2 regions of the Neobacillus sp. KR4-4 genome follow, and region 1 is predicted to be linked to the other one. Evidence: a T-box and tRNA genes for the amino acid it is inferred to sense, from the RefSeq annotation. Region 1 holds a T-box; the other holds one or more tRNA genes.
What was found. The T-box of region 1 lies ahead of tyrS (tyrosine--tRNA ligase). A T-box ahead of a tRNA ligase gene usually reads a tRNA of that ligase, here a tRNA-Tyr.

Region 1 (4,652 bases):
GACATTCCAGATGTCTGAAGCGATTTTGGTGTATCATATCCTCTCCAAAGACCAAAGGTGACATTAGGGTTTGAAGCAACAAACCAGGAGTCAATATATTGATTTCCTGTTCCTGTTTTCCCTGCCCAGTCGCTGCTAAAGTTTAATTGGCTTCTAACACCTGCTGCCGTTCCCATTTTAACAACGTCTCGCATCATATCGAGGGTTAAATAAGCTGTTTGCGGTTTAAAGACTTTAACGGGTGTTACCTGATGCTGATAGATAACCTTGCCATTTTTATCAACAATTTTATCAATCATATAAGCATCAATAAATTTACCATTGTTAGCGAAGGTGCTGAATGCATTGGTATTTTCTTCAATTGTTACCCCATTTGTCATCGAGCCAATCGAGGTAGCTAGATTTGTATAATCGTCTTTTCGTAAAGAGGTAAATCCCATTTTTTCAAGATACTTGGCAGGACGCTGCTCGACTATACTCTTGTATAGTTTAACAGCAGGAACGTTATAAGATTTCGCCAGAGCATATCGTGCTGAAACCAATCCGCTATAGCGATAGTCATAGTTTTGCGGCCATGGATCACTTCTGCCGGGCGCTAAAGCTAATGCTACGTTAGGCAGCGGTGTGCCTGGAGCTGCTTTTCCTAACTCAATCGCAGGTGCATACACTAGAAGCGGTTTCATTGTGGAGCCGTTTTGTCTAATGGCATTGGTTGCGTGATTAAGCTGTTGATCATCATAATTCCTTCCAGCCACAAAACTGATAATTTTTCCAGTTTTGTTTTCAATCAGCTCTGCTCCCACCTCAGCAGGTTCCATAACCGTTTTGACCTCTCCAGTTTCTGGATCCTTTTTTTCTTGAGGTTTATCAGGTCCGTAATATTGATAATTATCCTTTACCTTCTGCATAGCATCATAGATTTTTTTGTCAATCGTCGAATGAATCTTGTATCCATTTTGACGCAAAGCATTTCTGGCTAAAATTTGATATTTATAAGCGAGATTATCATCGTTCTTTAACTCTTTTTCTGAAATCCCATCATTTTTTGCTAAGACGGTAGTTAAAACTTCAGTGGAACGCTTTTCAATTTCGACTGTTAGCCAAGGATATTTTTCGAGTGGATTTGCGACAGGTTTGATAAAATCCTTCTTAATATCATAGGCAGAGGCCTCTGTATACTGCTTTTGGGTGATATAGCCACCATCAAACATTCTTTTTAGGACTGTTTGCATCCTTGTAAGACCTGGTTCAAGATATTTTGGTTCTTTTATCGTCCCTTCTCTTGTGAAAGGCGTATATCCGAATGGGCTTTGAGGCAATCCTGCAATGAAGGCTGCTTGTGGTAGTGTTAAATCACTTGCCTTTTTACCAAAGATTCCTTTTGCCGCTGCTTGGACACCAGCAATATTTCGTCCTGACGAGTTTCTTCCTAACGTAGACACGTTTAGATAAGCTTCCAAAATTTCCTTTTTATCAAAAAATTTCTCTAAACGAAGGGCAAGTAATATTTCACTCGCTTTTCTTTGAAATGAAACTTCATTGGTTAAAATTTGATTTTTAATTAATTGCTGTGTTAAGGTACTACCGCCGGATTGTACCGCGGAGTTTGTCACTTCTTGGAAGACTGCCCGGAATACGGCTTTTGGTACGACACCTTTATGTTTGTAGAAGTATTCGTCTTCAGTCGCAACAACTGCGTTCACCAAATAATCGGATACATCTTCTAGCTTTACTTCTTCTCGTTCTAAATCTGTACGGAGTTTTCCAAGATATTTATTATCAGCAAAATATAACTCAGATGTTTCCGTGTAGTTATAAATGTCCTTTTTCATGCTGTCATAGGATCGGACAGGTTCATCTTTAACAAGTGAGGCAAAATAACCAGCACCGACACCTGTTGCAAATGATCCACCCAGAATTACTACTGTTAGTACAAGGAGAAACAGATTCCAAACGACTTGATATGTGATTCTTGCACTTTTAACCGTTTTTCTATGGGTAAATATGTTCAGTACGGATTTTGATTTTTCGAGCCATGCTTGTAATTTTTCAACCATCTATAGTATCACCTCATCTAAAATCACATACATTATAGCATATCAAAGGTATAAAAACTGACAAAGTTCTACATTATCTGAAATTTCCAGTTGTGTTTGACAAGTAACTATAATTATGGTAAAAAAAGCTATACATTAATTTAATAAAAAGCTATGAAGGGAACCAACTGTAGTTCTTCTATCCCTGTTTGTAGAGAGTCAGCGGTGGTGCAAGCTGATACATATAGAAGAATGAATTACGTCCTTGAGCTTTCTCTGTGAAGATTGATTGACAGTAGTGGAGAACGGTCTAAACCGTTAATTTTATGAGTTGGAGGAATGTTCCTATTCCTCAAGCTGGGTGGTACCGCGTAAATTTACGTCCCTGCATTTTGCAGGGGCGTTTTTATTTTTTTACATTATTGGAGGGAATATTTATGGATTTATTACAAGATTTGACTTGGAGAGGGATTATTTACCAGCAAACGGATGAAGAGGGGTTAAAGGATACCTTAAGTAAGGAGCCAATTTCTTTGTATTGCGGTGTCGACCCAACCGCAGATAGTATGCACATCGGCCATTTACTGCCGTTTTTAACATTAAGAAGATTTCAACAGCATGGACACCGTCCGATTGTCTTAGTTGGCGGAGCAACAGGATTAATTGGTGACCCAAGTGGAAAAAGCGAAGAACGAAAGCTGCAAACTCTTGAAACAGTTCAAGATAACGTAGCGGGAATTAAGAAGCAGCTTGAATCTATTTTCGAATTTGCAGGCGAAAATGGGGCTATTATGGTTAATAACTATGATTGGGCAGGCTCTATGGATGTCGTTACATTCTTGCGTGATATTGGTAAACATATCGGCGTGAATTATATGCTTGCAAAAGACACTATTGCCAATCGCCTTGAGACAGGAATTTCATTCACTGAATTCACATACACCATTTTACAAGCGATGGATTTCCTTCATTTGTATGAGAACCATAACTGTAAATTGCAAATCGGAGGAAGTGACCAGTGGGGGAATATCACTACAGGGTTGGAATTAATCCGTAAAGTTCAACCAGAAGGCTCGAAGGCATATGGGTTAACGATTCCGCTTGTGACCAAAGCAGACGGTACTAAGTTTGGGAAAACGGAAAGCGGTGCGATTTGGTTAGATCCTGAAAAAACAACGCCATACGAGTTCTACCAGTTCTGGATTAATACCGCAGATGCCGATGTTGTTAAATACTTAAAGATTTTCACATTCCTTTCGCACGAGGAAATTGAACAATTAGAAAGTGCTGTTCAGGAAGAGCCTCATCTTCGTAAGGCCCAAAAGGTATTAGCAGAAGAAATGACTCGTTTGATCCACGGAGAAGATTCCTTACAGCAGGCAATCAAAATTTCTCAGGCATTATTTAGTGGGGATGTAAGCAGTCTTTCAGCGACGGAAATTGCGCAGGGTTTTAAAGATGTACCAGCATATACTTCACAAAATGAGGAGAATTTGGTCGACCTTTTAGTTGCGGCGAAAATTTCTCCATCCAAGCGTCAAGCACGGGAAGACATTTCAAATGGTGCCGTCACAGTTAATGGCGAAAAAATCACAGATACCGCTTATGTATTAGCAGAAACCGATCGGATCGAAGGACAATTTACAATTGTTAGAAGAGGTAAGAAGAAGTACACATTAATCAAATACTAATAGGAGAAGGGCTTTGGGTTCAAAGCCCTTTTTTTGGGCTGGCACAGAATCCTTGCAAAAAACTAAACAGGCACAACCAGCTATATTCACTAGTTGTGCCTGTTCCCATATGACAGCTTAGGCAGCCTGTTCTTCGATGTGTTCTTTAACTTCATGACCTTCCCATTTAGTGATAACAATAGCAGCTAGTGAGTTACCAACAATGTTTACACATGTACGGGCCATGTCCAGCAGCCTGTCTACGCCTAAAATAAACGCCAAGCCCTCGACTGGAATACCGACACTTCCTAAGGTTGAAAGCAGGACGACAATTGAAACACCAGGGACACCTGCAATTCCTTTTGAGGTAATCATTAAAATAAGGACTAATGTAATCTGTTGTCCAATGCTCATATGAATGCCATACATTTGAGCGATGAACAGTGCTGCAATTGCCTGATACAAGGTTGAACCATCGAGATTAAAGGAATAGCCAGTCGGAATCACGAATGAAGTAATCCCTTTCGGACAGCCGATTCGCTCCATTTTTTCCATGATTTTCGGAAGGACGGTTTCCGAACTTGCGGTGGAATACCCTAAAATTAATTCGTCTTTTAAGTAAGCTAATAGCTTAAAAATATTATAGCCGGCTATTTTTGCGACAATGCCAAGGACCACAATAATAAAGAATATCATTGCTCCATAAACGGTCATTACCAATTTTCCGAGCGGTATTAATGATTCCAACCCAAATTTCGAAACTGTAACCCCAATTAAGGCAAACACCCCAAATGGAGCAATCTTCATAATCTGATTGGTTACATAGAACATCGCATCAGCAGTACCCCTAAAAAACGCGATAATCGGCTTACCTTTTTCACCAATTGCCGCAACGCCAAGTCCAAACATTACAGAGAAGAAAATAATAGCCAGCATGTCCCCATTT
Region 2 (4,652 bases), on a different contig from region 1:
AATGTACACCCGGATGAGCAATTTTGGGACCTAGTAGAAGATTCCTTTTCTGATGATCCATTAGAGAAAGAAATCCTGCTATCCTACTGTGAAACACTGACTCCGAACCAACAGAAATGGCTGCTGTACACCGTCCGTGATCAACTATCAATCAGAGAAATCGCCGAACTAGAAAAGGTCTCCCCCTCAGCCGTGAAAAGTTGGCGTAGCGGGGCTCGGGGAAAATTGAAAAAGATAGTGAGGGATTAGTGAGCTCGTTCATTACCTACCTGTTTTTAAAATTTTACCTAGTTTCGGTCTTATTACCAAGGACAAGCCTTTTGGGTTTGTCCTTACATTTGTCCAGCTCTTATTCATGACAAACCTCCACCAGCATCCCCAAATTTCTCAACTAATCAATCGTTTGATTGAAGCAGGCAAGGGTCTTGAAAATAGCGAATTCCTCTAACTAAACCTACGTGAAGTCTGTCGAACCTCGCTTAAAAATTCCGCAGGAAATATCCCTCTATTCTACAAAATTCCGTCATTGCTGAATAACCATTTTTATGAAGAATAACAACTTCCAGGAATAAGCAGCATATTAAAAACAAGGAAGCATAAATTAATCGGTGTAGCTGCTCTACTAATGTTGAAATATGACACAAAATCCCTAAGATCATTCTTTTAATAAAAGTCTCCAATTTAGTTAAAATTTTCTGGTATAATTTATTTTTAGAATATAATTTTGAACGTAAGGGGAGTGTATTTTGGAAGGTTCATTTGGATTGCTTTTAAATATAGTAATCACCATTTATTTAGTTATCGATTCTCGTAAGCATGGTAAAAGTCCCGTCCTTTGGGGAATTCTCGGTTTCATTTTTGGTGCGATTGCCCTAGGGATTTACTTAATTAAAACAGATCGAAAGGTAATCGGTTGGATTATTACGATTATTAGTATAATCGGATATATCGCCTTACTCTTAGTCATTATATTAGGGGTTGCGCTAATAATGGGCGGAGGATTTTCATAAGAAGTCGTTACATATCATAACTATTAAAACTATGCTGAATGAACAGCATAGTTTTTTTATGCTTGTATTCAATCACCAATTCTGTGATCTACTAATCTATTGTTATAATTATCAGAATCTAATAATCAGTTAGTTATTTACAAGACGCGCATAAATGTATATAATCCTATATAAATACTAGGAATTGATTGGGCGTGCGGATATGAGTATAGGGATTACGTTGATGGGTTTACTTGTTGGTTTTTTGGTAGGGTTGACTGGAGTCGGCGGAGCAGCATTGTTAACCCCGGTCTTAATTTTAATTGGGGTCAATCCTTCCATTGCTGTCGGTACAGACCTTGTTTATAATTCAATCACAAAGCTATTCGGACTTGTTCAACACTGGCGGCAAAAAACAGTGAATGTTCAGATGGTGAAGTATTTAGCGATGGGAAGTATCCCTAGTGCAGTCATTGCGATTGGCTCCCTTCACTATTTTGAAGCGTATTACCACAATCAAGAACAGATTATTAGGCATTCCCTCGGTTATATATTGATATTTGTCTCACTAGCTATCATTATCAGAACGTTTGTAGAGAAAAAATTAAGACCCAATCGTTGGCAAATGAAGCCTTTGAGTGAAAAGAAAACACTAACCATTTTAATTGGCTGCCTTTTTGGCTTTATCGTGGGACTCACTTCTTTAGGATCAGGTTCTTTATTCGCTGTGGCAATGATTTATCTTTATCGAATGAAAACATCAGAGATGGTTGGTACGGATATTACTCACGCGTTTCTTTTGGTTACAGTAGCAGGGATGCTTCATATCGGTTATGGAAATGTTAACTATATGCTTGTGGGGAATTTACTTATGGGCTCGATTCCGGGAGTACTGATTGGCAGCAGCATTTCGGCAAAGGTACCAACGAGACCGCTGCGAACCGTAGTTGCTGTATTAATCTTTGTAAGTGGTTTGAAGTTAATCTAATTTTGCATGAAAAAGTCAGCTAATATGCTGGCTTTTTTTATATGAACTTATTAGTGAGTTTCGTGTAGGTATGAGAAAGAAATTCCGACCTAATGTATTTAGAGGAAGCTTACGAAGCTGATATAAGCGGAGAAATTCCGCTTATTGTATATAGAGGAGGCTTATGAAGCCAATATAAGCGGAGAAATTCCGCTTAACTGCTCTAAATAAGGCAAAATCCAACGATTTGAATCATTTAGACGGAAAAACTTCCCTTATTATCGAAAAAATATGGGTATTTCGCAATTTAAACGGAATTTTTCCGCTTATTGTTCAAACACAGTAAAATCAACATTCAGTTATAACAGAGAAAGGCATAAAAAAACCACCTTCAAAAAATGGTTACTTTTTAAAGGTGGTTGTTATTAAATGAAAGTTGATTAGTTAAAAAAAAATGGCTCCGCAGGTAGGACTCGAACCTACGACCGATCGGTTAACAGCCGATAGCTCTACCACTGAGCTACTGCGGAATAATATATAGTGGGCCTAAATGGACTCGAACCATCGACCTCACGCTTATCAGGCGTGCGCTCTAACCAGCTGAGCTATAGGCCCAATTTGGAGCGGGTGATGAGAATCGAACTCACAACATCAGCTTGGAAGGCTGAGGTTTTACCACTAAACTACACCCGCATATAAAAATTTGGAGGCAACACCCGGATTTGAACCGGGGATAGAGGTTTTGCAGACCTCGGCCTTACCACTTGGCTATGCTGCCCAAACACTAGATCAAATGGGGCGGCTGATGGGAATCGAACCCACGAATGTCGGAACCACAATCCGATGCGTTAACCACTTCGCCACAACCGCCATAATGGTGGAGGGGGACGGATTCGAACCGCCGAACCCTGAGGGAGCGGATTTACAGTCCGCCGCGTTTAGCCACTTCGCTACCCCTCCATATAAATGAAAAATGGCTCAGGACGGAATCGAACCGCCGACACAAGGATTTTCAGTCCTTTGCTCTACCGACTGAGCTACTGAGCCTAAAAAATATGTATAAAAACAGTAGATTTACTACTAAGATAAAAATGGCGGTCCGGACGGGACTCGAACCCGCGACCTCCTGCGTGACAGGCAGGCATTCTAACCAACTGAACTACCGGACCAGAGTATTTTCAAGCATAGCTTGAAAATAACTTAATTGCGGGGACAGGATTTGAACCTGCGACCTTCGGGTTATGAGCCCGACGAGCTACCGGACTGCTCCACCCCGCGACGATAATAAAAAAGTGAAGTTTTCACATGCTCTTAGTATAACGACCGCCCCGATTTCAGAAAGCTTATTCAAGCAGCGGCTCAATCGTTGCGCTGTAGATTTATTCGAAGTAGCATATTCGAACGTGCTCCACCCCGCGACAACAATATATAAAGATAATGGAGGAGGAAGAGGGATTCGAACCCCCGCGCGGTATGACCCGCCTGTCGGTTTTCAAGACCGATCCCTTCAGCCAAACTTGGGTATTCCTCCGAATAAGTGGAGTCTAGGGGGATCGAACCCCTGACCTCCTGCGTGCAAAGCAGGCGCTCTCCCAGCTGAGCTAAGACCCCGTTATAAAATTAAAGAATGGTCGGGAAGACAGGATTCGAACCTGCGACCCCTTGGTCCCAAACCAAGTGCTCTACCAAGCTGAGCTACTTCCCGTTATATGCGCCCTGAGAGATTCGAACTCCCGACCTTTTGATTCGTAGTCAAACACTCTATCCAGCTGAGCTAAGGGCGCAAATGAATTTAATTCACTTAATGGTGCCGAGGACCGGAATCGAACCGGTACGGTAGTCACCTACCGCAGGATTTTAAGTCCTGTGCGTCTGCCAGTTCCGCCACCCCGGCTTATGTTGGAGCGGAAGACGGGATTCGAACCCGCGACCCCCACCTTGGCAAGGTGGTGTTCTACCACTGAACTACTTCCGCAATTAATTTTAAAAGTGAGCCATGAAGGACTCGAACCTTCGACCCTCTGATTAAAAGTCAGATGCTCTACCAACTGAGCTAATGGCTCGTACTAATGGTGCCGGCGAGAGGACTTGAACCCCCAACCTACTGATTACAAGTCAGTTGCTCTACCAATTGAGCTACCCCGGCATAATCTTTGAAAGATAGATATGGTGGAGGATGACGGGATCGAACCGCCGACCCTCTGCTTGTAAGGCAGATGCTCTCCCAGCTGAGCTAATCCTCCAAATTAATGATACTATTTTTCACTATCGTGAAAAAACTTTGGTGACCCCTACGGGATTCGAACCCGTGTTACCTCCGTGAAAGGGAGGTGTCTTAACCACTTGACCAAGGGGCCAGATTATATTTTGACAAAAAAATAACCCGATAGGGCTTGCCTGGCAACGTCCTACTCTCACAGGGACGCGTGTCCCAACTACCATCGGCGCTGAGAAGCTTAACTTCCGTGTTCGGTATGGGAACGGGTGTGACCTTCTCGCCATTGCTGCCAGACTATTAAATTGAGGAATCATTCCCTCAAAACTAGATAATGCAGAAGAAGTTTTTGTAAACTTGAGTTCACCTTAAAATTGGTTAAGTCCTCGAACGATTAGTATCAGTCAGCTCCACATGTTACCACGCTTCCACCTCTGACCTATCAACCTGATCATCTTTCAGGGTTCTTACTAGCTTACGC

Region 2: it encodes a tRNA-Tyr, which carries the amino acid that the T-box ahead of tyrS (tyrosine--tRNA ligase) is inferred to sense. The anticodon was not compared.

The regions. Positions count from the first base shown of each region.
Region 1 is NZ_JBHHJU010000048.1:4,350-9,001, reverse strand. Features, by position in the region: gene ACE198_RS27200 (transglycosylase domain-containing protein) at 1-2,057, opposite strand, end outside; T-box leader at 2,202-2,426, shown strand; gene tyrS (tyrosine--tRNA ligase) at 2,474-3,727, shown strand; gene ACE198_RS27190 (cation:dicarboxylate symporter family transporter) at 3,845-4,652, opposite strand, start outside.
Region 2 is NZ_JBHHJU010000037.1:45,032-49,683, forward strand. Features, by position in the region: gene ACE198_RS25335 (sigma-70 family RNA polymerase sigma factor) at 1-249, shown strand, start outside; gene ACE198_RS25340 (hypothetical protein) at 747-1,010, shown strand; gene ACE198_RS25345 (sulfite exporter TauE/SafE family protein) at 1,213-1,977, shown strand; tRNA gene ACE198_RS25350 (tRNA-Asn) at 2,412-2,486, opposite strand; tRNA gene ACE198_RS25355 (tRNA-Ile) at 2,498-2,571, opposite strand; tRNA gene ACE198_RS25360 (tRNA-Gly) at 2,576-2,649, opposite strand; tRNA gene ACE198_RS25365 (tRNA-Cys) at 2,661-2,734, opposite strand; tRNA gene ACE198_RS25370 (tRNA-His) at 2,751-2,826, opposite strand; tRNA gene ACE198_RS25375 (tRNA-Tyr) at 2,832-2,916, opposite strand; tRNA gene ACE198_RS25380 (tRNA-Phe) at 2,931-3,003, opposite strand; tRNA gene ACE198_RS25385 (tRNA-Asp) at 3,049-3,125, opposite strand; tRNA gene ACE198_RS25390 (tRNA-Met) at 3,161-3,234, opposite strand; tRNA gene ACE198_RS25395 (tRNA-Ser) at 3,395-3,487, opposite strand; tRNA gene ACE198_RS25400 (tRNA-Ala) at 3,495-3,567, opposite strand; tRNA gene ACE198_RS25405 (tRNA-Pro) at 3,585-3,661, opposite strand; tRNA gene ACE198_RS25410 (tRNA-Arg) at 3,667-3,740, opposite strand; tRNA gene ACE198_RS25415 (tRNA-Leu) at 3,762-3,850, opposite strand; tRNA gene ACE198_RS25420 (tRNA-Gly) at 3,857-3,931, opposite strand; tRNA gene ACE198_RS25425 (tRNA-Lys) at 3,947-4,019, opposite strand; tRNA gene ACE198_RS25430 (tRNA-Thr) at 4,027-4,102, opposite strand; tRNA gene ACE198_RS25435 (tRNA-Val) at 4,124-4,199, opposite strand; tRNA gene ACE198_RS25440 (tRNA-Glu) at 4,239-4,313, opposite strand; rRNA gene rrf (5S ribosomal RNA) at 4,352-4,468, opposite strand; partial or broken rRNA gene ACE198_RS25450 (23S ribosomal RNA) at 4,546-4,652, opposite strand, start outside.